Parashewanella spongiae: one gene and its partner. The protein of the gene in region 1 interacts with the protein of each later gene in a pairwise test. Links are inferred from orthologs where the notes say so. Each region holds a gene or a part of one and is shown on either strand. Other genes may lie near its edges. The genes, in order: moeA and mobA.

The links.
Region 2: the proteins of moeA (region 1) and mobA interact in binary tests that used the Escherichia coli proteins (3 or more experiments, as listed by UniProt). The link is inferred for Parashewanella spongiae from one-to-one orthologs.

Annotation. Positions count from the first base shown.
Region 1 is NZ_CP037952.1:5,343,451-5,355,726, reverse strand. What follows is about bases 27-2,964. They hold moeA (molybdopterin molybdotransferase MoeA), read right to left. Parts: upstream 2,154-2,964; coding sequence 900-2,153; downstream 27-899. Other genes in these bases: ftnA (non-heme ferritin), read left to right, coding at 2,427-2,960; E2I05_RS21305 (hypothetical protein), read right to left, coding at 27-808. Outside these bases: more of E2I05_RS21305, read right to left, coding at 1-26; E2I05_RS22195 (hypothetical protein), read left to right, coding at 3,008-3,157; ribB (3,4-dihydroxy-2-butanone-4-phosphate synthase), read right to left, coding at 3,227-3,910; E2I05_RS21285 (GIY-YIG nuclease family protein), read left to right, coding at 4,380-4,649; E2I05_RS21280 (DUF4097 family beta strand repeat-containing protein), read right to left, coding at 4,863-5,723; E2I05_RS21275 (death domain-containing protein), read right to left, coding at 5,925-6,839; E2I05_RS22190 (reverse transcriptase family protein), read left to right, coding at 8,105-8,632; E2I05_RS21270 (reverse transcriptase domain-containing protein), read left to right, coding at 8,514-9,209; E2I05_RS23100 (group II intron maturase-specific domain-containing protein), read left to right, coding at 9,338-9,529; cytochrome c maturation protein CcmE, read right to left, coding at 9,841-10,302; heme exporter protein CcmD, read right to left, coding at 10,286-10,498; E2I05_RS21250 (heme ABC transporter permease), read right to left, coding at 10,488-11,246; heme exporter protein CcmB, read right to left, coding at 11,247-11,945; cytochrome c biogenesis heme-transporting ATPase CcmA, read right to left, coding at 11,938-12,276. UniProt on the Escherichia coli protein: Catalyzes the insertion of molybdate into adenylated molybdopterin with the concomitant release of AMP.
Region 2 is NZ_CP037952.1:232,619-244,684, reverse strand. Bases 8,176-10,903 are described here. They hold mobA (molybdenum cofactor guanylyltransferase MobA), read left to right. Parts: upstream 8,176-9,120; coding sequence 9,121-9,687; downstream 9,688-10,903. Other genes in these bases: mutM (bifunctional DNA-formamidopyrimidine glycosylase/DNA-(apurinic or apyrimidinic site) lyase), read left to right, coding at 10,450-10,903; E2I05_RS00965 (hypothetical protein), read left to right, coding at 9,729-10,172; E2I05_RS00975 (putative porin), read right to left, coding at 8,176-8,763. Outside these bases: E2I05_RS00990 (SPRY domain-containing protein), read right to left, coding at 1-772; E2I05_RS00985 (pentatricopeptide repeat-containing protein), read left to right, coding at 1,842-5,096; ltrA (group II intron reverse transcriptase/maturase), read right to left, coding at 5,311-6,591; more of E2I05_RS00975, read right to left, coding at 7,903-8,175; more of mutM, read left to right, coding at 10,904-11,268; E2I05_RS00955 (hypothetical protein), read left to right, coding at 11,345-12,066. UniProt on the Escherichia coli protein: Transfers a GMP moiety from GTP to Mo-molybdopterin (Mo-MPT) cofactor (Moco or molybdenum cofactor) to form Mo-molybdopterin guanine dinucleotide (Mo-MGD) cofactor.

The DNA of each region.
Region 1 (12,276 bases):
CATGTGACCGATACACATTTATTAATTCAGTTTGGTGCTTAAGTTTATTTCGAAAATAACTAAGGTCGGTCAATTGTATGTATTCACTGTCCATTCCATCCACTCGTTTGGAGCCACCTGAAGGCCGCGACTCAGGTACGCTACTAATGGTTCTTACTGGAGGAAGTTTTTCTTCTATGTCAAAAGTATATGTCGCTTTCACTGAGGGATTTTTTTTGGACTGATAGTACATTTGCACAGTTCCAAGCTTTTTATGCAAATTAGTACGCTGCTCTTTTATTTTTTGGAGACGTCTATGGGCAAAATTGCGGTGGAAAACTTGAATTTTGTAGGCGCTTTCATCCAGATGAATATAATCATCGGCTTGCTCTTGGGTTATGACACCGCGATCGACAAGTTGTTTCGCTGCGCGTTCTGTTAATGTTGCTGTGGGTTTTGTGGGACGTTCCTTAAGTCCTATTTTTGCTAATATTTCGAACCCTTTTTCTTTGAAGCTTGGTTTGGTGTGTTGAAGAATCTTTTCCTCTTCAGAAAATAACTTTTTGATGGCTAATGCTGTATTGTAGTGTTGCTCTACTCTTGCTTGTTCTTTAGCTTTGGGGGCAAGCGTTGGATCAACGGCCGCCGTTGAATGTGGAGCAGGGCGATCAGGTAATAATTTGCCCACCCATTGCTTTGAATCAAACTGATTAACAAAGACAAACTCATCAGTTACGCTATCTTCAGGAGCATCAACACAAGTAAAGTCTTCATAGCTTGGACTTTGCTGAGTTTGTTGTAATGAACTTGAGCGAGAAGAGCCATCCATATTTACTACACCATCAGTAAGTTACATAAGCAATAAAATGCGATGAATAAACATAAGTGTAGTAAATGGTTGGTGTGTTCGGGGATGACGGTTACGATAATACGAAATTAAACGGCTCTACGATTACCGTTTCCCCTGACAATAGTTGGCCTTGTTCCCGAGGAATATGAATAAAACAGTTTGCTGTACTCATTGAGGTTAACATTCCTGAACCTTGCGCACCGGTCGTTGCTACACTGAGTTGGCCTTGGTTATCATAAGTTAATACCCCTCGCTGATATTCAACGCGGCCGGGTTTTCGGCGAATGTCATTGGTTAATATAGCTTGTACTTTTAAGCGCGGGTTTTGCCCTTGTCCTTGCATTTTCTCAATCAATGGCATCACCAATTGATAAAACGTCACCATTGAAGCAACAGGATTACCGGGTAATCCACAGAAAATGGCATTATTAAGCTTGCCCATGGCAAAGGGTTTACCGGGTTTCATGGCTAAGCGCCAAAAAGTGATTTCGCCAACTTTATCTAAGACTTGTTTGACATGATCGGCATCACCGACTGATACGCCACCAGATGTGAGCACGAGATCGGCTTGCTGAGCAGCCTGATTAAATGCTTGTTCAATGGCTTGTGGACAATCTTCAATGATCCCAAGATCTAACCATTCAACTTGCGCTTTACTGAGTAACCCCTTGATTGAATAACGATTAGAGTCGTAGATTTGACCTTTTTTAAGTTCAGTGCCGACAGGCTTGAGCTCGTCACCGGTAGAGAAAAAAGCTACTTTGAGTTTGCGAATGACGCTGACTTTATCCATGCCTAAGGTGGCTAATACACCAAGTTCAGCAGCGCGGATCCTCGTGCCTTTGCTCAGTACGGTTTGCCCGACATTAACTTCTTCACCTAATGTGCGTATATTCGCACCTTGTTTTTTTGGGTGGGTGATAGAAATACGATTATCTTTAGCTTGCGTGAGTTCCTGCATTTGAACGGTATCCAAGCCATTAGGAACAGGCGCGCCAGTCATGATGCGAATGCAGCAACCATCATGCAATTCACCTGAAAATGGATGGCCTGCTAACGCGGTGCCTACTAATGTCAGCGAGGTAATCGATAGGCTATGATCTAAGTCGCTAAAGCGAAACGCATAACCATCCATTGCAGAGTTATCAAAAGGCGGTAAATTAATTGAAGACTGGATGTCGCCTGCCAACACAAAATCGAGCGCATCGGCTAAATCTAGTGTTGTCGTTTCTGAAATGGTATTGACCTGCTTGAGCAGCATGGGAAGTGCATCATCAGGGTGAATTAATTCAGGTAATGCGCAAGGATCAATAACAGAAGGCATAGAACAACTCTTTAACGTGTCAGCGGTATAATTGTAAGCATTATGCCACGGCTTTATTGGCTGTTGAAAATGAAAGTCGATGTAACTTTGATCTAAAACCAAATCATCATAGAAAACAAGATGAACTTCTAAATAAAAATTATTCCTATTTAACAAAGGCTTAGTTGTGCGGTTATGTTGCTTTTATCAAAAAGGTGGCGCAAAATACCGTGCAGTGAATCGAAGTATCGCTAAAGTTAGATACTGATAGACAAAAAGAATTGAGGTAAGGCTATGTTATCTAAAGCAATGATTGGCAAGTTGAACGAACAGATTAATTTGGAGTTCTTCTCTTCAAATTTGTATTTGCAGATGAGTGCATGGTGTGAAGACCAAGGCTTTGATGGTGGCGCTAAATTTATGCGTGATCATGCGGCTGAAGAAATGGGTCACATGCGTCGATTATTCACTTACGTGAGTGAAACGGGTGGCGTGCCGCTGATTGGTGCAATTGACGCCCCGCCGTCTGAATTTAAGTCTCTGTTATCATTATTCGAATACACCTATGAACACGAACAGATGATCACAAATAAGATCAATGAATTGGCGCATGCGGCGTTTACTAATCATGATTATTCGACGTTTAATTTTTTGCAATGGTACGTGGCCGAGCAGCATGAAGAAGAGAAACTCTTTAAATCTATCGTAGATAAAATTCGCCTCGTCGGTGAAGATGGCAAGGCATTGTTTTTCATTGATAAAGATTTAGAAGCGATGGTTGGCCAAGGTCATGACAGTGTCATGAATGGTCAAACCTCAGTTGAATAAGATACGCTAGAGCAAGATAACGAGAGTAAGGAAATTGGAGCATTAACATGGACAGTTTTGCGATAATAGGATTTACCTTTGGTTTAGTGGGGTTTTTGTTTGGGATGATGGCATTGGTTCGACTTACAAGACTCGAAAATCATCTTAAAGATAAAGACATAATCGATGTCGATTATGATACACAAAAGCCAAATTAGCGCTCTCTAACAGTTTTAATATAAAAGCAGCCTCGGCTGCTTTTATATTATCGAACAGCTTTTAAAGGATTAATTACTGTAATTGATATAACTTGCTTTTCCAACGAGTGCTTTCCGATATTGACGAATATCTTCGATACTGAGCAGCGGCATTTGTTGTTGCTCGCTGTAGGCCAAAACTTGTTTGCCTTTCGCCATGGAGCCATCGGGGTTCATTAATTCACACAACACACCCGCAGGGTTTAATTCGGCAAGTTGCATTAAATCAACGGTGCCTTCGGTGTGGCCTGTGCGCCCAAATACTCCATTTTTATGTGCTTTTAGTGGGTACACGTGTCCGGGTCTCGCTAAATCTTGAGGTTTAGCATGCTGTGCCACTGCCGCTTTGATCGTTGTTACTCGATCTGCGGCAGATACCCCAGTAGTGACTCCTTTAGTGGCTTCAATGCTGACGGTAAATGCGGTGCCATATTGACTGTTGTTGCGTTCTACCATGGGAGGTAAGGCTAATTGATCAACTTGAGCTGCGGTTAAACATAAGCACACAATGCCACTACAGTCACGAATGAGCAATGCCATTTGCGCCACCGTGAGGGTTTCGGCGGCAAAAATCACATCCGCTTCGTTTTCACGGTTTTCGTCGTCCATGAGCAGAACGCCTCGGCCTTGTGATAGCGCCGATATGGCCTCATGAACACGAGATACTGCTTTTGTATTATCTGAACGATGTTTAAAAATAATAGACTGATCCATAATCATTTCCTGTAAGTCCTATCTTGCTTTAAGGATGGTTTGGATCAGGGCATGCGGAGATACACCGAGATCACCAGCAAAATACAGTATAGCTGATGAAAAAAGTGCAGCTGTATGAGGGGCGCCTAGATAAAAGCGTCCCTAAAACAGCAAAATAGCGAAGCCGAGCACAGGCTGTCATCGGTTTCATATTCTCTTCCATCCGGACTTAGGATGACGATGAAACGTGTCATAACATTACCATCGGCTTTGGAATGTTTTATCAAGGGGATAAAAGTCACCAAATCTGCTGACCCTAACATCAAGGAAGTTGATATCAGGCGCTCGCGGGCTTTTGTGTTGAATCAAGTCAACACAATTACCGCCGGTGGGGAATTGCACCCCGCCCTGAGAATGTGCATTTTTACTATGCGAGGTATAGTATGCGGATTAATCATCAGCTTGAAAAGATAAAATTTAATCAAACAATATGACAGACAAACAACCAAAATGCTGGTGGGTATATATGATTGAGTGCGCCAATGGGCATTTATACACGGGTTGCACCAATGATGTTGAACGGCGGTTTAATGAGCATCAAGCCAATGGCGCTAAAACGGCTAAATTTTTAAGAGGAAAAGGGCCGCTGAAGTTAGTTTATCGTGAATATGTAGGTTCACAAGGCGACGCCTTAAGACGAGAAGTCGTCATTAAAAAAATGAAAAGAAAAAACAAGCTGATCTTGTGTACATTGGGCTGATGTTTTTGGGGGCAGGGCTGGAGCCGATTTTGGTTGGTAAAATCAGCATCCCTCCCTGCGTCGGGAAGTAGGTTATAGAAGGTTATACCAATTACAGTAATTTTCTGCTGCGTTATCGTTTTCTTATTTGGAATAACCAAACCTCACAAACTCTGCCTTGCATAAAATAAACAATTTATCGCTGCAAAAATAATCAAGAAAGTTCAACAGACCCTAGTCATCGACAGACACTGGGCCATCAATGTGCTTGAAATGTAAGCTGCCAGAGCCTGCATCAATAATCTTAAGCCCTTTGGTGTATTCAACATTAATGCCGCCTGAGCCATCATCGATAACCACCTCTCCATCAACGTGGCGGATATAAATGGAACCAGACCCATCATTAATGGTGGAATTTCCCTTAATATTTTCAAGGTTAATGCTGCCCGAGCCGTCGTTAATGTCGACGCGGCCATTGGCATTAGTGACATCAATTGAGCCTGAACCATCATCAATATCAATCATTTTTCCGCCATTGATGTCAATACTGCCAGAGCCATCGGCAATTTTGATATTTTGCATCACGTTGTCGATGGAAATAGAGCCTGAACCATCCTTAATATCCAATTTTTCACCACCATCAATATTGATACTGCCAGAGCCGTCGGTTATTGCGATGTCAGCTTGAACGCCGTTTATGATTATAGAGCCAGAGCCATCGTGAATGTCCATGGCCATTGCTGCTGGCACAGTCACCACTATATCAATATATGGGGAACGATTAAAATTTATGCTTGAGTCAAACTCAGCGACTAACTTGGCATGATGGCCATCTTTTTCGAGGGTTAACGTTGGCTCGATATCACGGTAAGTATTAATGTCCGCTTCGACACGTACATTAGTTTGTCCGCGGACACCTTTAATGGTTAATGCGCCAGCCCCAACTTCAGCATTTAATATTGAAAGATCCGCTGCATTGAGTTGAAGTGTTTCATGGCTGGTATGGGTTGGCGGTGTCGCGCCATTAACGTTGATTATGCATCCTGATAAACCAACAGTGGCGATGACGATAGCGGCAATTGAACTGAGTTTCATGTTGATGTCCCTATTAAATGTTATGTCCGGTAACTTCGTATTATCTTATTGTTACGAGTATTTGCAGATCTTATGCCAACTGTTAACATGCTGATTTAAAAAGGGTAACGTATATTCAATTGGCAAGTTGTTAAATTTGACCTCACTTTAGAATGATTTTGACGACAATTTGGTGAAATTGGTTACTCTATTTAGGATGCTCTAAGTAGATGATAATGATATTTTATTCTCTATAACGTACATTTTAATTTTTTCAAATTGGCTGTAATCCATTGGTTTTATTGCTTCTGCTAAGTCTTTTATTGTTGCATTTTTGGGGGCTTTATTTGATAACGTGTTGGGCTCGCCTTTTAACCATATTTTTATTAGTTGTGCTTGAGCACCACTGCAGTCACCTCGATAATTTTTACGTAAGATAGATGTTGTTTCAAAGGTAACTCTTAATTTTCCCGCTAGACGTTCCCAGTTTCCACCTTGGCAACCTACATGAGATAGTAATTCAGATATTTGCTCGTAATCTTTAATTGATATTGCTTGTGTGTAAATGTCCGGCATTACTTCATCAGCCTCTAAAACTGGCTCTTTCACTGGAGTCATAGTAGGCCGACACTGCAGTAATAGTTGACGAGCGGCTTGAGCCTCTTCGTGGGCACGAGCTTGATTTATAAGTTCACGTCGAATTTGTGTGATTGCTTGCGAATAAAGTTGTTTGAAAACCGCTGGTTCACTATAGGTGAACGCCTTTAATGCAGATAAATAGCTGATAGGCCTTCCATTAAAGTTTTTCTTTAAAGCTTCACTAAATAATTCATGTGTTATTTGGCGATAATTATGGTGATTATCCATCTGAGCTACTTTAATATTATTAGCAGTTGCACCAAGATTACCGAAGAATGTTCCATAAGATTCTGATAATTTATCATCAAATAATTCAGTCAGTTCCATCAAGTTGTCGTCTGTTAGTGACTTTGCTAGATAATTTTGTTCTGCGATTGAAAGTGCACTACGATTTGTTTCAATGTGCAGTGTATTTTGCTGTGTATTTTGGGAGGAGTTTGCGTATTGAGCTGAGCCACTGGTATGAATGTGGTAGTGGTAATGATTATTAACCGCCATATAATTGATAACCTGAAAGAGTGATAATCACAGTTTAAGTTATACTTTATTAGCAATTAAGTTAATCTTTGTTAATTTAATGGCTTAAGTGGTATTTTTAACTGTTTTTTGATGATTGCTTGAAGCTGGTTGCAATTAAATTCTAATAATCTAACGAGCGAATAAAGCAATATAAGTAGCAAAATATTTTGTCTGCTTTAACCTAAACGTTCATGATAGGCATAGATGTCATGAGCGTTTACTTTAATCTCAGCAGGGTAAATTCCTCGCCGCTTGCGGCGGACTAACGACTTTATCTAACTAATTGATACCTCGCCCCTTGGGGCGGGGTGATTCATTAACTATTTGCTGCAAGCTACGCCTTACTATCAGCCACTTTTTCTACGCTTGAGAACGCAGTCAACTGATGTTTCTAGGGAGCGCCACGAAGCGCTTTATTCTGTTGCGGGATTTGTCTCAACGTATACGCAGCCAAGCGATTACATGGCCATAAACCAGAGACAGCAACGTTATTATTTATAATAAGTCCATCAGGTTGAAACGTACCTGACGGGATAATTACCAGTTCATCCCGAAATCTGACGGGCATGCATAATGGGTAACCGCTATGACATGAAGCCCTGTGACAAAGGCCTTGAATAAAGGTTGAGATGCAATGTAGGCCGCAGCATCAAGCGAATTCAGTTAAGCGTCGTAAATCAAAAAATGAAGATGGGGAGTCTTTCCTAGTTGACGAACCCTGACACAAACAGAGAAGCAACTGGTAAATGCATCTGTTTGATCTTCCGGCGTAATATGAAGTGGCATGTATTGAAGGAAATAAAGTGAACGTGGGAGAGCCTGAGTGTTGGAAGGTAGTGACTTCCACTATCCGAATATAAGGTAAACCGAAATTTCAGATAGGGCGCTCAGGCAGTCGGATGAGCCCATAGTACCGTTAACCTAGAAACATCAGTTGACTGCGTTCTCAAGCGTAGAGAAAATGGTTGATAGTAAGACGTAGCTTGCAGCAAGTAGTTATTCTACTTGCAAAAGTTACAACGCAGATAGCAGTCATTTTAGCAAGCTTGTGAGCGTAGAGCTCTTCACTCACTGGGTGAAAAACATGGTAATAAAATCATCGTATTGCTCAAATAGTTACTCGTATACTCAGCGTTCAATTGATGTTTTTAGGGTTAACCGTGAAGACAACATAACTTTACATCAGGGAAGGGGCTCAGTGTTACACCCGTTTTTTAACGTAACTTTTGAGGTGAAATTGCCATATGGCTAACACTCCAGTAAATATCAGAATATTACAGCGAAAACTTTACTTACGCTCAAAGCTTAACTCGGAGCTACGATTTTACAGCTTGTACGATAAACTCAGTCGCCTAGATATACTCGAAGAAGCCTATCGACGATGCAAAGCCAATAAAGGCGGAGCAGGAATTGATGGCATCACATTCAGTTATCTAGAGCAGCAAAAGAAAGTCGTTGCGCTGTTAAAAGAAATTCAAACTCAATTACAACAGAAAAACTATCGACCTAGCCCAGTCAAACGAGTAGAAATACTCAAAGACAACGGCAAAACGCGGAAACTTGGGATCCCGATAATCAGTGACAGAATTGTGCAAATGGCGATGACAATAGTGATGCAACCCGTCTACGAACCTCATTTACATGAACACAGTTATGGCTACCGACCATGTCGAAGCGCCCATCAGCGTAGAGACGGTCAACAGAAAATGGCGAATAGAAGCAAGCCGATGTGGCACTCCGCAAGGCGGAGTTATCTCTCCACTACTGGCTAACATCTATCTCAACGATTTCTGTTTGAAAATACACGAAAAAACACCGTGTAAAATCGTTACCTATGCAGATGATTTTGTTGTACTTCATAAGCAAACCTACACACAAGAGCAACTGGACTGGATAACACAGCAATTAAGTGATGAAGGTCTGAAGCTAAATCAAAGTAAAACCCACTGTGTGGATATGGGAAAGCTGATGAATGAGTTTGATTTCCTCGGTTTTAATTTTCAACGGATCACAGGCCTCATCAAAGGCACCAGTTACATTAAGATACAGGCGTCTAAGAAGAGCCAAACAAAGCTGAAAAATAAAATCAGAGACATAGTGAAGCATCGAACCTCAAATACACTTGGCGTACTGATAAATAAGGTTAATCAAGTTCTGAGGGGATGGAAACACTATTTTGGTGGGATAGGTTATCCCAGAGGTGTATTTTTCAGAATAAATGGATTTGTAGTAAACCGGTTCTATCGCTGGCATCGTCGCTTAAGTCAACGTCGAAGCAAGTATCTATCACGAGGTGCTTACGAAAAATTACGCCAAGCTGGTCTTGAGTATTTACCCACGACAAGATGATAAGCAAAGTGAAGGGGCTGAGAGAAGTGTAACAACAGAGCCGTGTGAGGGAAAACCTCATGCACGGAATCGAAGAGGGGCTGCTGGATAAGCGATAGCGAAGCCAGTAGCCTACTCTACTTCAACGGATCACAGGCCTCATCAAAGGCATCAGTTACATTAAGATACAAGCGTCTAAGAAGAGCCAAACAAAGCTGAAAAATAAACTCAGAGCCATAGTGAAACACCGAACCTCAAATACGCTTAGTGTTCTGATAAGTAAAGTAAATCAAGTTCTGAGAGGGTGGAAACACTATTTGGGTGGGATAGGTTATCCCTGAGCGATATTTTTAAGAATAAATGGATTTGTAGTAAACCGATTCTATCGATGGCATCGCCGCTTAAGTCAACGTCGGAGCAAGTATCTATCACGAGGTGCTTACGAAAAATTACGCCAAGCAGGTCTTGAATATTTACCCACGACAAGATGATAAGCAAAGTGAAGGAGCTGAGAGAAGTGTAACAACAGAGCCGTGTGAGGGAAAGCTTCATGCGCGGAATCGAAGAGAGGCTGCTGGATAAGCGATAGCGAAGCCAGTAGCCTACTCTACATGAACGCTCCCAACCGATTTATTTAGGGTTAAAGTTTCAATTATTGCTGTGGTTTTTGGTGGTTCTTGCCCATTGCTTCAGCTACTTCTGGTGGCATGTAGTTTTCATCATGTTTGGCGAGGACTTCTGTTGCTTCAAGTTGATTAGGGCCAATTAGGATCCCTTGTGCCACAATACCTTGACCCTCACGGAATAAATCGGGCAATAAATTGTCATAAGTGACAATGATTTCTAGCCCAGTCGCATCATGTACAGCAAATTGGATGTGTAAGCTTTCAGGATCTCGTTGCAGTGAACCTTCAGAAACCATGCCACCAATGCGAATGCGTTGGCCAATTTGTGGCTTGATACCAGTGTTTTTTTTACCTTGAACAACTTCTGAAGGGGTGTAAAACAAGTTTAAGTTAGTATTCAGGGCATAGAGCAATAAAGAGGTGATTGCCGCTACGCCGAGTATTAATGTCGAGGCTAAAATCAGTCTTTTCTTACGTCTCAGGTTCATTTTTTGCTCTCCGTGATGCTTTAATTCGTTGTTCACGATTATGTTTCAATGTGATATTTTTAAGCACTTTATTCTCTTTGGTCGCGCTTGCATAAATCAAAATAGCCAAACTACCAAAAGTGATACCGTAAGATACCCACACATAGATCGCGTATCCGCCCATGTTTAAAAAGTCTTGAAACGAATCAAATTGCATCTTTGGCTCCATTTTTCTGGCTTGCTAACTGTTTTACCCAAGGTCGCATGCTGCATCGTTCGATAACTTCAGCTTTAAAGCGTAATGTAATAATGGCGCCAGCGATTAATCCAAAGCCAAGAATGTTAAGCAACAAGGGGTAAAGCATATCAGTAGTCATAGCTGATTCTTCGGTAATTTTAATGGTCGAACCTTGATGCAAGGAGCTCCACCATTCAACTGAATACTTAATAATAGGAATATTAATCACACCGACGATAGCTAATATGCCCGCCGCTCTAGCGGCTACGACCTTATCTTCGAAAGACGCATAAAGCGCGATCACTCCCAAATATAAAAAGAGTTGCATTAGTTCAGAAGTCAATCGTGCATCCCATACCCACCAAGTCCCCCACATGGGTTTACCCCAAAAAGATCCTGTGATTAATGCAATAAACGTCATCATAGCGCCAACAGGAGCGATAGATGCCGCTGCCCAGTCGGCCATTTTCAATTGCCAGACTAATCCGGTAAAAGAGGCAACAGCCATCGATACATAAAGAGACATAGATAGCGACGCAGCCGGTACATGAATAAAGATGATGCGGTAGCTGTCACCTTGTTGGTAATCGGCCGGCGCAAATATTAATCCCCAAATCGTGCCGATCAATGTTAACGAAAAACCAAGTCCGGCAAACCAAGGAAGAAACTTAGCTGAAAGTTGATAAGCTTTCTCTGGTGCGGCATAGGGATGTAACCATTTCCACATTTAATTTGTACTCACTTTTAAAGCAGCGCCAACAGCGAATGGCGCCATGATTAACGAACCGATTAACATGGCTGATATTATAGCCAATTGACCGCCATAGGGTAAATTCATTCCGGCAGCATCTATTGCACCTGTCGCAAAAATTAATACTGGAATATAAAGGGGAAGAATTAATAAACTCAGTAAAACGCCACCTTTATTTAACCCTACCGTTAATGCAACGCCGATAGCTCCCAACAAACTTAATACAGGGGTTCCAAGCGCAAGCGTAATGATTAACGCGATATAAGCGCTTGACTCGAAATTAAGCAGTAAAGCTAGCAAAGGTGAAATTAACACCAATGGAATACCCGTTAATAACCAATGTGCCAGTATTTTTGCAAGTACTAATACTGTTAAAGGTTGTGGGCTAAGAAGCATTTGCTCAAGTGTTCCATCGTTATAATCGGCTTTAAATAATCGTTCTAAAGACAACATGGCGGAGAGTAATGCGGCTACCCAGATGATCCCTGGAGCTATACGAGCTAACACATTGGGTTCAGGCCCTACGCCCAAGGGAAACAAGGTGATCACCATAACAAAAAATAACAAAGGATTGAAAATGTCACCACGATGACGGATCGCAATCGAAATATCTCGTTTGAGTATGGTCAAGAATGCGCGGGTGTAACTGATATTGATGTTTGGGTGTCTATTCATCTGTGCCACTCAATAAAATTCGCCGCAATTGCTGTGATGAGATTACACTGAGATCTTGATGGCTGGTAAAAATGACACATCCACCACACGCAATATGCTTTAAAAAAAGGTGCTCAAGTTGCTCAACGCCTTTCTTATCAATAGCAGTAAATGGTTCGTCTAGGATCCAAATTTTTGCTTGGGTATGCCATAGTCTGGCCAGTGAAGTTCGTCGATGTTGTCCTGCTGATAGATGCCCGGCTAAGGCATCTTCAAACCCTGTCAAATTGACATTAGATAAAATGCTTTGAGCATCAAAGTGGGTGTATCCACTGAGGGTGAGGTTTACATG
Region 2 (12,066 bases), 5.1 Mb from region 1 along the record:
AACTGCGGTATAAGAAGGTATTACGGTGATGATAAAAACGTTCTACCTTCTTTGTCATTAACTCTTTATCAGAAATAAAAGGGTAGCGAACCAGCCCAATGCAAGTTGCCGAACCAAGGTCAGTGATAACGTTGAAGGTTAATTTGTGTTGACCTGCATTGAGTGGGCCTCCTATTAAGACATAAGCATTTCCTTGCTGAACTTCTGTTCTCGTCACCACTTTAGAATCAAAATCAACCTCTACAGGGCCTTCTTGTTGCGTGAAAGTCACTTGTTCGGTTACATCTAACAACTCAGGCGCAATACTTGCCGCCGTTACACGCCGTTTAAGCTGCTTTAGCTCTTCTCCATTTATTCTCAAAGCCTCATCGCGCGTTGCACTATGTCTTGACCCTTCATCGGAATGAAATTCAGATATTTCCCGTAGCTCTTTTGAGAACACAACCTGCCCATCAATCCCAAGCGACACTCGTTGCATGGCTCCCGCTTCAGAATCATATTTATCTAATGCAAACGAAATTCGTTCTTTATCAGCAGTTGGTAATAAGGTTTGAATATTACAAAAGTATGCTCTCAATGCATCAGCATTGGCTGTTTCAGTCGCTCGATTTAATTTCCAGACATTGTTGGCGAGCACAGTCAGCGATGACTCAGTTTCTGAGCCAAGTTCTGTGGATACGTCTTCAATTAATTTCAAGTTACAAGAGGATCGATAATCACTTTCGGCAGTAATGTTTGGAGCTAAAAAAAATGACCGCGCTACTTCAATCATATAATTTCACCCATGAAAACGTGTTCAAATCATAAATCACACCAGCAATGCTTTACCCTAGAAACATCAGTTGACTGCGTTCTCAAGCGTAGAAAAAATGGCTGATAGTAAGGCGTAGCTTGCAGCAAGTAGTTATTCTACTTATAAAAGTTACAACGCAGATAGCAGTCATTTTAGCAAGCTTTTGAACGTAGAGCACTTCACTCATTGGGTGAAAGCCATGATGATAAAATCATCGTATTGCTCAAACAGTTATACCAATTACAATAATTAACTTCCCACTCAGTAAGAGCTAAAGGATTTCAGTACAAGGCGCAAGTTTGAAGTACTTTCGGGATAATCCAAAAACTTGTAACCTAGTAATGGAATCCTTTAGTCTTGCCCTTCGGGAGCTTGTATGTTTTCAAATTACTACGCAAAATTGTCTCAACGTAGCAATGTAATAACGACAGTTTTGTATGTCGGTAATAACTATGCCTTCATCAATTTCACTTGTACTTTGAACACATACATAGCTCTGAGCTGAGAATTTAATTACTGTAATTGGTATTACTCATATACTCAGCGTTCAACTGATGTTTTTAGGTTTATTGCATTAGGCACTCATATTCACTAACGAGGTTATAACGCATCAACATCAACTTTATGAAATTAATATTTTTTCACGAGCGAATTCAAATGTGCCCTGCAAGGAGTGCGATGACACGGCCAACAAAATGAAGCACATAAATTTCTGTTGATAATAAAGGTTGATATAAAATGGCTTAAATCAACCCTAAAATTGACAGGTTTTCACGTGAAGTTTGATAATTTTTTTGGAACAAATGAGTTTAAAAAATAATATAGTTTGATAATTCTTAACTCATTTTTTGGACTGAACCAATTTACGCACAATTTCATTATTTTTTTGAGTCTGAGATACAGCTATGAGCTACCAAACGGCTCCCTGTGTGGTGGATAATTTTCTGTTATACATTTATAGAATGCCTTAAAGCTGAATATTTTTGTATTTATCATTTCAGTGCGTTATTTCTTAGCTTGTTAATTCACTCACTTATTGAGTAATGTGATGGCGACAGTGCGCACTCCTGCTGAGCAACAATCAATATATAGATTCATGCTCAAAAGCCTCCAAGAATACCCTAGCGAAGCTCTATCCTATCTTAACTTTGAGGTTTCAAGGTTTGATGGTGATGAAAACTTACAACAGGGTTATCAAAGATTAAACAAAACCGATAGACAAAAGCTGTATGATTTTTTCAACAATAAGTCATCGTCGACTCGCTCTAACTCTCGCACACGAGAGACTCATTATTGTATGAAGCCAAGTAATGTTCGCCAACGTTTTGCAACTGAGCCCCGCTCCATTACTCCTAAATCGAGCATTCGATATACCAAGCAAATACAGCAACCACCTTCCTCACCTAATTCCTTTTTTACTCAGACTAGTGCGCTCATCCACTCTTGGAAACTTAAACAGAAAACCAAGAATCAACTGGGTATTGAGTTAAATGTATTAATTGGTGGTTGCACTAAACTTTCGCAGCTTATTGAAATCATTCACAGCCTAAAAAGCGACAAACAGGTCATGGAAACATCATGGGACATAAGGTTAATCCATAAACTGTTACACAAAGCGGCCGAGTTTTCTGACAGCCATTCATCTAATTTTGACGGCATTTTTAGTGACATAACACGATTTAAATCGTTCTATGAATCGAAAACATGCACACTATTATTGAAATTAATTAAGTTAAATTTAAATTATTCAGATGCCAAAAGGTTGGTGCTAAGCAATGCAGCTGAAGCCAGCTTAATACAACAATGGGGCGTTGAGCTTGATGTTGCCATATACAATGCCTTTATCACGGTATGCGCTAAGACTGGCCAGTTTGATAGTGCTTGGCAACTGGTGTGTGATGATAAGCCCGTGATGGCACCTCATTTGCCATTAAAAGCTAATCAAATCACCTGCATGAATTTGCTGACGGCCTGCGCTGAAATGGAGCGTTTTACAGAAGCCAAATCATTGGTGTTGGGCGATACAGCTACAGCCAGCTTAATGCAACAATGGGGCATCAAGCCTGATGATGCCATTTACAATGCCTTCATCACGGTATGCGCTAAAACTGGCAAGTTTGATAGTGCTTGGCAACTGGTGTGTGGTGATAAACTCGTGATGGCACCTCATTTGCCATTAAAAGCCAATCAAATCACCTGCATGAATTTGCTGACGGCCTGCGCTGAAATGGATCGTTATGCAGAAGCCAAATCATTGGTATTGGGTGATACAACTACAGTTACAGCCAGCTTAATGCAGCAGTGGCGCATCAAGCCTAACGTTGCCATTTACAATGCTTTTATCAGGGTATGCGCTAAAACAGGCCAGTTTGATAGTGCTTGGCAACTGGTGTGTGGTGACAAGCCTGTGATGACGCCTTATTTGCCATTAAAAGCCGATAAAATCACCTGCCTGAATTTGCTGACGGCCTGCGCTGAAGCGGGGCGTTATGCCGAAGCCAAATTATTAGTGTTGGGCGATGGCGATACAGCCAGCTTAATGCAGCAATGGGGCATTAAGTCTAATGTTGCCATTTACAATGCTTTTATCAGGGTATGCGCTAAAACAGGCCAGTTTGATAGTGCTTGGCAACTGGTGTGTGGTGATAAGCCTGTGATGGCACCTCATCTACCACTAAAGTCAGATTCAATCACCTGCATGAATTTGCTGTCTGCCTGCGCTGAAACGGGGCGTTATGCAGAAGCCGAATCATTGGTGTTGGGCGATGGCGATACAGCTACAACCAGCTTAATGCAGCAGTGGTTCATCAAGCCTGATGTTGCCATTTACAATGCTTTTATCAGGGTATGCGCTAAAACAGGCCAGTTTGATAGTGCTTGGCAACTGGTGTGTGGTGATAAGCCTGTGATGGCACCTTATCTACCACTAAAGGCAGATTCAATCACCTGCCTAAATTTGCTGACGGCCTGCGCTGAAGCGGGACGTTATGTCGAAGCCAAGTCATTGGTGTTGGGCGATGACGATGGCGATACAGTCAGCTTAATGCAGCAGTGGTGCATCAAGCCTGATGTTGCCGTTTACAGCACCTTTATCACGGTATGCGCTAAAACGGGCCAGTTTGATAGTGCTTGGCAACTGGTGTGTGGTGATAAGCCCGTGATGGCACCTCATCTACCACTAAAGGCTGATTCAATCACTTGCCTGAATTTGCTGGCTGCCTGCGCTGAAACAGGGCGTTATGCAGAAGCCAAATCATTGGTGTTGAGCGATGGCGATACAGCTAGCTTAATGCAGCAATGGGGCATCAAGCCTAACGTTGCCATTTACAGTGCCTTTATCACGGTATGCGCTAAAACTGGCCAGTTTGATAGTGCTTGGCAACTGGTGTGTGGTGATAAGCCCTTGATGACACCTCATTTGCCATTTAAGGCCAATCAAATCACTTGCATGAATTTGCTGGCTGCCTGCGCTGAAGCGAGGCGTTATGCAGAAGCTAAATCATTGGTGTTGGGCGATACAGATACAGCCAGCTTAATGCAACAATGGAACATCAAGCCTGATGTTCCCGTTTACAGTTCCTTTATCACGGTATGCGCTAAAACGGGCCAGTTTGATAGTGCTTGGCAACTGGTGTGTGGTGATAAGCCTGTGATGGCACCTCATCTACCACTAAAGGCTGATTCAATCGCTTGCCTGAATTTGCTGGCTGCCTGCGCTGAAACAGGGCGTTATTCAGAAGCCAAATCATTGGTGTTGGGCGATGATGATACAGCCAGCTTAATGCAACAATGGGGCATCAAGCCTGATGTTGCCATTTACAATGCCTTTATTAAAGTATGTATTAAGGCTAAGGAATTTGACGCTGAAATATGGTATTTAGAAAAAATAATGAACAAATGTGACATGAGTACTCCTTCACAAATACATGCTCAACTTGCGCCGCTTGAAAAAGATAATTTTGCAAGCATGATTGATAAAGGGATAACAGAAGGAATATATAAAAAAAATGTTGGCTTAATGAATCATTGTATCGATTTGCATATGGATAAAATCTTCGAAGGACATTCAGGCAATGGTACACATATTCGAGGTGTTCCATTAGCTTTCGCAAAACTATTATTTTGTTACCACAAAAAAAACAATGAAAACAACATAACATCGATCATAACTGGATATCATGGTAATAATACGTTAAAAAGTGGAATGATAAGTTTTCTCAAAGATGAATTTGAACTTGAGTTTATCGAGGATAGATTCAACTCAGGAATGATAGTATTGAGCAAGTCTGTCCATATAACTTGATACTCGCGAGCACACTTTTTAGTATGATCGCATCATAAAATGAATATCATAGAACAACGACAATATTAAAATGTTAATTGCATTTTTGTTTTAAGTAGAGTAGGCTACTGGCTTCGCTATCGCTTATCCAGCAGCCCCTCTTCGATTCCGTGCATGAGGTTTTCCCTCACACGGCTCTGTTGTTACACTTCTCTCAGCCCCTTCACTTTGCTTATCATCTTGTCGTGGGTAAATACTCAAGACCAGCTTGGCGTAATTTTTCGTAAGCACCTCGTGATAGATACTTGCTTCGACGTTGACTTAAGCGACGATGCCAGCGATAGAACCGGTTTACTACAAATCCATTTATTCTGAAAAATACACCTCTGGGATAACCTATCCCACCAAAATAGTGTTTCCATCCCCTCAGAACTTGATTAACCTTATTTATCAGTACGCCAAGTGTATTTGAGGTTCGGTGTTTCACTATGTCTCTGAGTTTATTTTTCAGCTTTGTTTGGCTCTTCTTAGACGCCTGTATCTTGATGTAACTGGTGCCTTTGATGAGGCCTGTGATCCGTTGAAAGTTAAAACCGAGGAAATCAAACTCATTCATCAGCTTTCCCATATCCACACAGTGGGTTTTACTTTGATTTAGCTTCAGACCTTCATCACTTAATTGCTGTGTTATCCAGTCCAGTTGCTCTTGTGTGTAGGTTTGCTTATAAAGTACAACAAAATCATCTGCATAGGTAACGATTTTACACGGTGTTTTTTCGTGTATTTTCAAACAGAAATCGTTGAGATAGATGTTAGCCAGTAGTGGAGAGATAACTCCGCCTTGCGGAGTGCCACATCGGCTTGCTTCTATTCGCCATTTCCCGTTGACCGTCTCTATGCTGATGGGCGCTTTGATAAAGCTTTTCAGCAAACTCAGAAAGCTGCTGTCGCTTATTCGCCTTTCTACTTTTGCCATCAACTTAGCGTGCGGGATGGTATCGAAATAGGCGCTCAAGTCAGCATCAAGTACGTGCTGATAGCCTTGTTTTAGGCTCATTTCAATGACTTTTACCGCTTGCTGGGCGCTTCGACATGGACGATAACCATAACTGTGTTCATGTAAATGAGGTTCGTAGGCGGGTTGCATCACTATTGTCATCGCCATTTGCACAATTCTGTCACTGATTATCGGGATCCCAAGTTTCCGCGTTTTGCCGTTGTCTTTGAGTATTTCTACTCGTTTGACTGGGCTAGGTCGATAGTTTTTCTGTTGTAATTGAGTTTGAATTTCTTTTAACAGCGCAACGACTTTCTTTTGCTGCTCTAGATAACTGAATGTGATGCCATCAATTCCTGCTCCGCCTTTATTGGCTTTGCATCGTCGATAGGCTTCTTCGAGTATATCTAGGCGACTGAGTTTATCGTACAAGCTGTAAAATCGAAGCTCCGAGTTAAGCTTTGAGCGTAAGTAAAGTTTTCGCTGTAATATTCTGATATTTACTGGAGTGTTAGCCATATGGCAATTTCACCTCAAAAGTTACGTTAAAAAACGGGTGTAACACTGAGCCCCTTCCCTGATGTGAAGTTATGTTGTCTTCACGGTTAACGGTACTATGGGCTCATCCGACTGCCTGAGCGCCCTATCTGAAATTTCGGTTTACCTTATATTCGGATAGTGGAAGTCACTACCTTCCAACACTCAGGCTCTCCCACGTTCACTTTATTTCCTTCAATACATGCCACTTCATATTACGCCGGAAGATCAAACAGATGCATTTACCAGTTGCTTCTCTGTTTGTGTCAGGGTTCGTCAACTAGGAAAGACTCCCCATCTTCATTTTTTGATTTACGACGCTTAACTGAATTCGCTTGATGCTGCGGCCTACATTGCATCTCAACCTTTATTCAAGGCCTTTGTCACAGGGCTTCATGTCATAGCGGTTACCCATTATGCATGCCCGTCAGATTTCGGGATGAACTGGTAATTATCCCGTCAGGTACGTTTCAACCTGATGGACTTATTATAAATAATAACGTTGCTGTCTCTGGTTTATGGCCATGTAATCGCTTGGCTGCGTATACGTTGAGACAAATCCCGCAACAGAATAAAGCGCTTCGTGGCGCTCCCTAGAAACATCAGTTGACTGCGTTCTCAAGCGTAGAAAAAATGGCTGATAGTAAGGCGTAGCTTGCAGCAAGCAGTTGTTCTACCTGAAAAAGTTACGCAGACAGCAGTCATTTTAGCAAGTTTGTGAGCGTAGAGCATTTCACTCATTGGATGAAAAACATGATAATAAAATCATCGTATTGCTCAAACAGTTACTCGTATACTCAGCGTTCAACTGATGTTTTTAGGTTTAATGTTCTAAATGATTTTGGGGCAAAAGCGAGTTGATTTACCCAGACGATAAACGGTACAAACAAGCAAAAAATGACAAACTTTATTATAAAATATCAAGCTTTATTATAGTCGCACAATAAAAAGCCAGTTGAATTTAGCAACTGGCTTTATGATCATAATTTAACCTAAACATATCAATTGAACGCACAATTTAACTTTAATCTATTGAAGTTAAATACAAGATTAAACAACCCGAATTCACCCATCAGGTGAGTGCTGAACATTCATATACTTGCCAAAATCACCGCTAGCTGCGTTATAAATTTTGCAAGTAGTAACGAAGTAACGACAGTTTTGTATGTCGATAACCACTACTAGCTGCTATTCATGCCTTGCTATCAATAATTTTTTCTGCGTATATTAACGCTCCCAACCAATTTATTTAGGTTTAAGGACAAAGGCCTACTTTTGTTCCACAGGCCTCAACTAAAAACGACCACTCAATCCAACCGAGTAGTAGACACCATCAATATCTGGTTTAAACAGCTTATTTACATTGAATTTAGCTGTAATAGAGTCCGTCAACTTTAAAACATAACTGGCATTACCTTCGAAAGCTTCCTCGTCTCTGTCATCACCGTCTTGCCGAGAATAACCCAGACCAATACTTAGCGTATCCATAAGATACCAATCCGCGTCTGCAGAGTAATAAGTCAGATCACCTGAAGAACTCGTCTGCGTTGTCGCAGAAGTTTGCTTAGTATCCCAAGAGCTGCGGCCGATGCCGGCTTTTAAATACAAACCTGAAGTTGTTTCAAACGCCGTATAGCTCTCGACACCAATACCATACGTGTCACCCTCAGTCACTTTACGGCTTGTTAGATCTTTCTTGGTTAAATCATCTTCCGAATGTTCATAGTTTACGTAAATAGCAGCCGTTTCTGTGAAAAAGTAACCAACTGAAACACCATAACTGTCTTGTTCATTATCATATTTATTCGATTCTGAACGATCATAGCTACCAGAAATATACCACTGAGAATCTAGAAAATACTGACCATCTAGAACAAGATTGTCATTTTTCTTTTTATCGGCTTCAATGTAGTTCACACCAAAATTTGATGTCCGGCTTAAAAATCCCGTTAAATTATAAGGACGGTTACTTTTCTCAACATTGTCGAGATAATAACGGTACGCACCTTTCCAATAACTACTGTCTGAGTTATCGCTGTTTGAGCTATACACAAGCTTTGCTTCATGTTGATAGGAGCTGCGGCCTTCTGCAGCATAAGCTGCGCCATTTATCATTCCAATACACAATGCAAGATAACTTATCCGTAACTTCATAACCTTTCCTTGTCTCTGACGTTGATTTCTCAACAAACAATCGGAGTATAGAAGAGCATATTCAATCTCGCCAATTGCAGCAAAGTACTATCACAGCTGGATTAGCGGGCATTTTATCGTTTTGGCATTAAATTAATTGATAAAAATGTGAACAAAACACTTGCGAACAATAATGAGAATGATTACTATTAGCTTGCGTTCCAAAACTCACTTAAGAAAATTCACGGTATGTTGGTTGCGAATTTTCTTATTTGAGTCTGCAAGCACAACATTGCTCACACACTCTTTGTGGCCGGACTCATCATCCGGCTATTTTTTTGCTAAAATCCCACCAAATTCCTGTTAATTTTAATTCCTATGACATCAGTGACAGAAGCTTTTATCCTTGCAGGAGGCCAAGGCCGACGTATGGGGTATCAAGACAAAGGTTTAGTTGAATACCAAGGGTTACCATTAATCAAACACGTCATTGATGCTATCACCCCGCAAGTACAACAGCTCAATATCATTGCGAATCGCAATATCGATACCTATAAAAATTTCGACTGCCCCGTATACAAAGACAAGCAACGGGGTTTTTTAGGGCCATTAGCTGGGATTCAAACCGCTTTTAATCATTGTCAGGCCGACTTATTATTAATTGTGCCTTGTGACACGCCTCTATTACCAAGCAATTTATACCAGCAACTTGAACAACAACTGATTAATAATAACGCTAATCTAGCCATTGCCTGTGATGAGCTAAAAACCCACCCAGTGATCATGTTAGTGAAAACTACATTAGCCACCAGCTTAAACAGTTATCTTGCTTCTGATCAGCGAAAGGTGATGAAATGGTGTGAACAAGAGCATTGCTGCAAGGTGATGTTTAACAGTCACTATTTCACTAATTTTAATACCATAGAATCAACAATTGATTCATAAGCTGTTAAACTCAAATCATCACCTGAATTCAAGTAAACGTTATGGCATTAGCTCGTAGGCAATGGAACAATATCATTATTTTTTGTTGTATTTTTATGGTCGCAACACTGTCTTTTTTGCAGCAGAAAACCACTGATATTCCGAGCTCAGCGCAACCTCTTTTTGATCAGAATATTCACCTGTCGCAATTACAGCTTGATGCAGTATGGTTTAGCCAAAATAATAAAAAAGGTCAGTGTGATCGTCGCGTATCCAATTGCCAAGCTTGGAAACAGGCTTGGAATAATGTCCAAGTATCTCCCGTTACACTTTCCGATATACCGACTGAAGATCCCCTTGAACTCATACTCACCATTGCAGATTCTCCTGCCGAGCAAGTATGGTTACTTTTTCCTGATAAAGGCTTATTAAAAACATCTTCTGGCAACTGGTACTTAATCCCACCCAGTCAACGTCAACACTTATTACCTAAATTAGTTCAATAACTTGAGTGCTGCGCAAGTGTACTTTTATTGGTTTTTCATGAAACTGACGTTTTGGCTAAATCCCCTATTAGCCGCATTTAAGCTTTAAGTCAGACGGAGTGATGTCTTCGTCATTCATCGTTACTTACTGGGAATTTTCACCAACCCAAACCAACAACAAATGGTGCAGATCATGAAATTTTTAAATCCTAAAATATCGCAAAAAATCACGTAAGATAATTTTCATGCTCTCGCAAATACCTTATGATGATAAAAGCCAAAAACAATCAAGAATCCGATGCCTGAATTACCTGAAGTAGAAGTGACACGTCAGGGCATTGCGCCCCACTTAATCAATCAAACACCTGTTGAACTTATTATTCGCAACAGAAGTTTGAGATGGCCGATCCCTGATGTCGCTCAAAATATTATTGGACAAAAAATTCGTGCTGTATATCGCCGCGCTAAATATTTGCTGGTAGAAACCCAAGCGGGTACGACCATCATTCACCTTGGAATGTCTGGTAGTTTACGCGTACTTCCTGTTAATACCCCTATTGAAAAACATGATCATGTTGACTTGGTACTCGATAATAAAAAGCTATTGAGATTTAACGATCCTCGTCGTTTTGGTGCATGGCTTTGGTACGAGCTGCCAATGGAAAATCATCCATTATTCTCTAAGCTCGGCCCTGAGCCACTAACAGACAGTTTTAATGTAGAACAGTTTTCCACTGCACTTATCGGCAAGACAAAGGCCATTAAACTGTGTTTAATGGACAATCATATGGTGGTAGGGGTCGGTAACATTTATGCCAATGAAGCCTTATTTAAGGCAAAAATAAATCCAAGCGCCGCTGCAGGGCAAGTGGATCACGCTCGCTTAGGTGAACTTGTGAGTGCAGTAAAAGATATTTTGGCGAAGGCAATAACCCAAGGTGGTACCACTCTCAAAGATTTTACCAACGCCGAAGGAAAGCCTGGTTATTTTGCTCAAAAACTCCATGTATATGGCCGTGGCAACCAAACTTGTGATGTCTGTGGTCATTTATTATCAGAGATAAAACTCGGTCAGCGCACCACGGTTTTTTGTGGTATTTGCCAGCCTATCAAATAGTGAACAATGTTTAATTTATTACATTAAGACAATATCGCTATAATGCTCTGACTTTTAAAAATTAACTCGCATTGAAATGTCAACACCAGTTAGCCGCACTATTCAAATCACATCAGTGTCTAACCTTGCTCATGCATCTGCTGAATACTTTCAGAGTCAGGGGACAACACAAACACACCAAGATCACGAAATCCCCTTGGTTGACTTTAGAAGCATAAATAAAAGTTTTATTGCTCGTACGCCTAAGCTTTTTAGTAAAGAAACACTTCGACAAGCCCTTGCTTATTATCACGGTGGGCATAATCGGGATCCAACTGTAATCGAAAAACCAAGTATAACCTTAAGGCAAGGTTCCACTCGCTGTAACCATCTACGTTTTACTAATTTGATTGGGCGAATACATGGCGCAATAAGAATGGATGACTGCACATCAACAGAGTTAGAACAAATAACATTTACTTCTGAATGCCAAATTGACAATATCGATGAGATAAAAAAAGCTCTAAAAGAAAACAATATACCTGAAAGTCTTAAAAATTTAGTTTTAGAAGCTGTCCCTGTTATCGCTAAAGCGGCCAGATTAGAAGGGGAAACCGTTTTCATCAACTCCGTTGTACTTCGCTACCCCATGAACCGAGCATCATATCGGAAATTAGGCGAGTTTCCATGGCATAAAGATCCAAACAGCCTAACGGTGACTTGTGTACTTAATCCGCCAAAGCTCGAAATAATACCCCATACTCAATGTCTTTCTGAAGAAATAACCGAAAACTATGATTTTGCTTACGATAAAAATTA